2 regions of the Mesorhizobium shonense genome follow, and region 2 is predicted to be linked to the other one. Evidence: riboswitches for the same ligand, from Rfam matches in the RefSeq annotation. Region 2 holds a riboswitch; the other holds the start of a gene.

Region 1 (2,387 bases), on a different contig from region 2:
CCCAGGCGATCTTCGTCAGTTCGCCAAGCGTCTCCAGCTCGGCGAACTGCGCCGCATCGTTGGCATCCGCGATCGAGCCGGGGCGGAGGCCGTCGCCGAGCGAGAAGGAGACGTCATAGGCTCGGGCGATGTCGCAGATTTCCTCGAAATGCTCGTAAAGGAAGCTCTCCCGGTGATGGTGCAGGCACCATTTGGCCATGATCGACCCGCCGCGCGAGACGATGCCCGTGACCCGGTCGACGGTCAGAGGGATGTAGTGCAGCCGCACCCCGGCGTGGATGGTGAAATAGTCGACGCCCTGCTCGGCCTGCTCGATCAGCGTGTCGCGATAGACCTCCCAGGTCAGGTCCTCGGCAATGCCGCCAACCTTCTCGAGCGCCTGGTAGAGCGGTACGGTGCCGATCGGCACCGGCGCGTTGCGCACGATCCATTCGCGGATGTTGTGGATGTTGCGGCCGGTCGATAGGTCCATCACCGTGTCGGCGCCCCAGCGGATCGCCCAAACCATCTTTTCGACCTCTTCGGCCATCGAGGAGGTGACGGCGGAATTGCCGATATTGGCGTTGATCTTCACCAGGAAATTGCGGCCAATGATCATCGGCTCGCTCTCCGGATGGTTGATGTTGGCGGGGATGATCGCACGGCCGCGCGCCACCTCGTCGCGCACGAATTCCGGCGTGACGAAATCCGGGATCGACGCACCGAACGCTTCCCCGTCCTGTTGCAGCTTGCCACGCAGCATCTCGCGGCCAAGGTTCTCGCGGATGGCCACGAATTCCATCTCGGGCGTGATGATCCCTGCGCGCGCATAGGCAAGCTGCGTCACCGCCTTGCCGGCTTTCGCCCGCAACGGACGGTTGCGGATGGGGAATTCCGGCGTCAGCCGTTCGCCGGTCGCAAATCCGTTGTCCTCCGGCCTCACATGGCGGCCGTCATAGGCTTCGACATCGCCGCGCGCCGCGATCCAGTCCCGGCGAAGCCGGACAAGTCCCTTTTCAATGTTCGTTTCGATCGCCGGATCGGTATACGGGCCTGATGGATCGTAGACCGTCACCGGCGGCTCGCCTGCGGTCGGATGCACGCTGATCTCGCGCATCGGCACCCTGATCTGCGGATGGATAATGCCGGTCTTGTGGATCTTCCGTGAGGCTGGCAGCGGTCCCGTCGAAACGGTGAGGGTCAAGGCATTCATTTGAGGCTCCTTTGCTCAACTGCATTGGAGACCCAGTTCTGTGCCGGAAGGATGTAGGACGCTTTGGTCTGCCTGCTCGACACAGGTCTTCGGGCATGGAGTCCCGCAAAGCGCTTGCACCGTCCCTACGCCAGTATGAACTGGATCAGGTTCAACGGGTCACTGCGCCGCGAAAGCCAGCAGTATCTCAGCCCCTTGCCGGGACTCCCCTGGTGAATGCTTCAAGTTGAACGGGCCCGCGCCGTCTTGTCAAGCGCGTTCGGGCGGCGATTGCGGCTCGACTTGCAGCGCGCGGCGACCGCCCTTGGCTGCCGATCCCCACAGCGCCATCAGCGGCGCGGCCAGCAGCAGGAAGGGCGGCAGAAGATTGGGAAAATAGATGCGGGTATCGTGGATCGGGAAGACCGTGAACTTCGCCAGCACGCCGAATACGAGAGCCGCGAGCAGGATGCCGGCGCGGCGGTCGAGCCGCAAGCCGGCGCGGTCGAGCCCATACCAGCCGGCTAAAGCCAGCACCGACACGCCGACCCAGGTGTTGACGTTGACGGCGCGCACCACCGAGGCGGCAAAGGCCTTGAGATAGGCCGCCACCGAGAACGGCGGCTCGAAGCCGTCCATGTTGTAGTGCTGCTCAATGCTGGAGAACCACAGATGCGGCCACCAGCCGGGATGCTGCGCCCAGTGCGAAATGGCGAAATAGGCGATGAACGAGGCGGCGAAACCGGCGAGCGCGCCCCATGCCTTCTGCCGGAAGGCGACCAAAAGCACGGCGAAGATGGCGAGGAAAACGATGTTGTCCGGACGCGCCATGAAGGCCAGGAAAAGCAGGATCGCCGTCGCCACCTCGCGTTTGCGCACAAAGGCAAACAGCCCGCCGAGGAACAGCGCCGAGCACAACAGGTCCGGCATCGATGCGCGCGCCGCGTCGCCGAGATCGGCCATGATCAGGACGGCGACGGCGACCGGCGCCAGTGCCAGCGCGCCCTCCGAGCGCAGCCAGGCGAGCGTGATGATGCCGAACAACAGCACCGAAAACACCTGCACCAGCCGCATCGCCTCGACCGGCGACACGACATGGCTGAGGCTCGACAGGATTTCAGCGTAGAGGAACTTGATCCGGTACATGCCGAGCAGCGAATGGAAGTCGGCGGCATTCTCGGTCATGTGGCTGCGAAAGCCGCCGCCATCGTCGGTC
Region 2 (2,387 bases):
CCATCAGATAGGTGGCGCGATGCGGGTCGTCGGCCGGCCCAAGGCCGGCCTCCACATAAGCGCGCACGCTGGCGAAGCCATCCATGTCGGGCATCTGCGGCAGGTAGCGAACCGTGGCCGAAGGCTGGCGAAAGACCTCGCCGTCCTGCGGCTCGATCAGCCCGGCGGCGATCTTGAGCAGCGTCGACTTGCCGGAACCGTTGCGGCCGACCAGCGCGATCTTCTCGCCGGCGGAGGCGCTCAGCGCCGCGCCGTCGAGCAGCGGCGTGCCGCCGAAGGTCAGTTTAATGCCGTCGAGATTGAGGAGTGGCGGCGCCATGTCAGCTTTCGGGAAGAGGATAGGGGTGGGCGAGCAGCAGCGCCCGGCCGCGCTCCAGCGCGATGCCAAGCTGCCCTTTGACCTCGTTTGATATAGTGAGCGAGGAGCCGAACGCCACCTCGACACGGTCGAGCGGCCATTTGGCGCCGGTGACCGTCAGGCCGGCGAGGTCGGAGAAGCCGAGCACCGAGAACAGCGTGCCGTCGGCGTAGTCGAAACTGGCTTTGCCCGGCAGGACGGGCACGCCTTCCTGCGCGCCGCTGGTCAGCAGCACCGTCGTGCCCGCCTCGGCCAGCCGCACGCTGAGAGCCTGATGCAGGAAGGCATGGTCGGCGCGCTTACCGCCAAAGGCGCCGGCCAGCACCAGGCTGGTGGCGCCGCGCGCAAGCGCCTCGGCGATGGCGAGCTCGCCATCGGTCATGTCCTTTTCGGCCGGAAAGATTTTACGCGGGACGGCGGCGAGATCATCCGGCAGGTTCGCCGGCACCGAGTCGAAATCGCCGACCCAGAGCTCCGGCACGAGGCCGAGCATGTGCGCATGGCCGATGCCGGCGTCGGCGGCGATGACGCGAGAGCCTTCGATCTGGCGCTCGAGTCGAGGCGTGCGGACGAGTTCGCCGCCAAGCAGGATGGTGAATGTGCCCATGGGCGTCGCCCTTACCAGCCCTGCCCGCGAAACGGAAGCCGGGCGCATCCAAACGCAACGGAGCAGCGTTCCGGAGTTAGCGGCGATGCAACTGGATGCCCGGCAACTTCCGCTTGCGCGCCGCTTCGGCCGGGCCTATGTCTCGCAGTGCTCTAACGGGGTGCCGGACGCTGACTTTGCGAACCGGCTGAGAGGCGACAATGCCAACCCGCTGAACCTGATCCGGTTTGTACCGGCGGAGGGATTAGACGTTTCGGACCATCCGGCGCCTCAATTCCTTGTCACGCGAACGACGGAGGCGCCGATGCGCTCACTATTGTCCCAGCTTATTCTCGCAACGGGCCTGGTTTCGCTTTTGGCGGGCGTCGGGCCTGCCGAGGCGAAGGACAAGCTCACCGTCTACACCTATGAAAGCTTCACCGCCGACTGGGGTCCGGGGCCCGCGGTGAAGAAGGAATTCGAAGCCGAATGCGGCTGCGATCTCGAATTCGTCTCGGTCGCCGACGGCGTGGCGCTGCTCAACCGCGTCAAGCTGGAAGGCGCCGGCACCAAGGCCGACGTCGTGCTCGGGCTCGACACCAACCTGACGGCGGACGCCAAGGCGACCGGTTTGTTCGCGCCGCATGGCGCGGTCGCTGACATAAACGTGCCCGGCGGCTGGAAGGACGACACCTTCGTGCCCTTCGACTACGGCTATTTCGCCGTCGTCTACGATACCCAGAAGCTGAAGAGCCCGCCGAAGAGCTTGAAGGAACTGGTCGAGGGCAGCGCCGCCGACAAGATCGTCATCCAGGATCCGCGCACCTCGACGCCGGGCCTTGGCCTGCTGCTCTGGGTGAAGTCGGTCTACGGCGACAGGACGCCGGAAGCCTGGGCCAAGCTCAAGTCAAAGGTGCTCACGGTGACGCCTGGCTGGAGCGAAGCCTATGGCCTGTTCACCAAGGGCGAAGCGCCGATGGTGCTGTCCTACACCACCTCGCCGGCCTACCATATGGTCGCCGAAAAGACCGAGCGCTACCAGGCGGCTTCCTTCGAGGAGGGCGAATACCTGCAGATCGAGGTTGCCGGCATCACCACGACCGGCGCGAAGAACCCACTGGCGGAAAAGTTCATCGCTTTCATGACCGGGCCGAAATTCCAGGACGTCATCCCGGAAACCAACTGGATGTTCCCGGCCGGCAAGACCGACAAGCCGCTCAACCCGGCCTTCGACAGACTGGTGAAGCCGACCAAGACCCTGCTTTTCAGCCCCGAAGAGGTCGCGGCCAACCGCAAGGCCTGGGTGGATGAGTGGCTGGCGGCGATGAGCAAGTAAAGTTTTCGATGGTTGCGCCAAGCCACCCCCCTCTGTCCTGCCGGACATCTCCCCCTCAAGGGGGGAGATTGGCTGTCACCTCGACCTTCGCCAATCTCAAACGTTGC

Evidence for each region. A riboswitch is a leader RNA that binds a small molecule or an ion and turns the genes downstream of it on or off. The one in region 2 is predicted to bind thiamine pyrophosphate.
Region 1: another riboswitch for thiamine pyrophosphate. It lies ahead of thiC (phosphomethylpyrimidine synthase ThiC); the one in region 2 lies ahead of thiB (thiamine ABC transporter substrate binding subunit).

The regions. Positions count from the first base shown of each region.
Region 1 covers NZ_JBEPLM010000008.1:47,768-50,154, reverse strand. Annotated here, with positions in the region: gene thiC (phosphomethylpyrimidine synthase ThiC) at 1-1,192, opposite strand, end outside; TPP riboswitch at 1,297-1,413, opposite strand; gene ABID26_RS20620 (hypothetical protein) at 1,442-2,387, opposite strand, start outside.
Region 2 covers NZ_JBEPLM010000023.1:10,362-12,748, reverse strand. Annotated here, with positions in the region: gene ABID26_RS33590 (ABC-F family ATP-binding cassette domain-containing protein) at 1-319, opposite strand, end outside; gene ABID26_RS33585 (thiamine diphosphokinase) at 321-965, opposite strand; TPP riboswitch at 1,112-1,226, shown strand; gene thiB (thiamine ABC transporter substrate binding subunit) at 1,270-2,280, shown strand.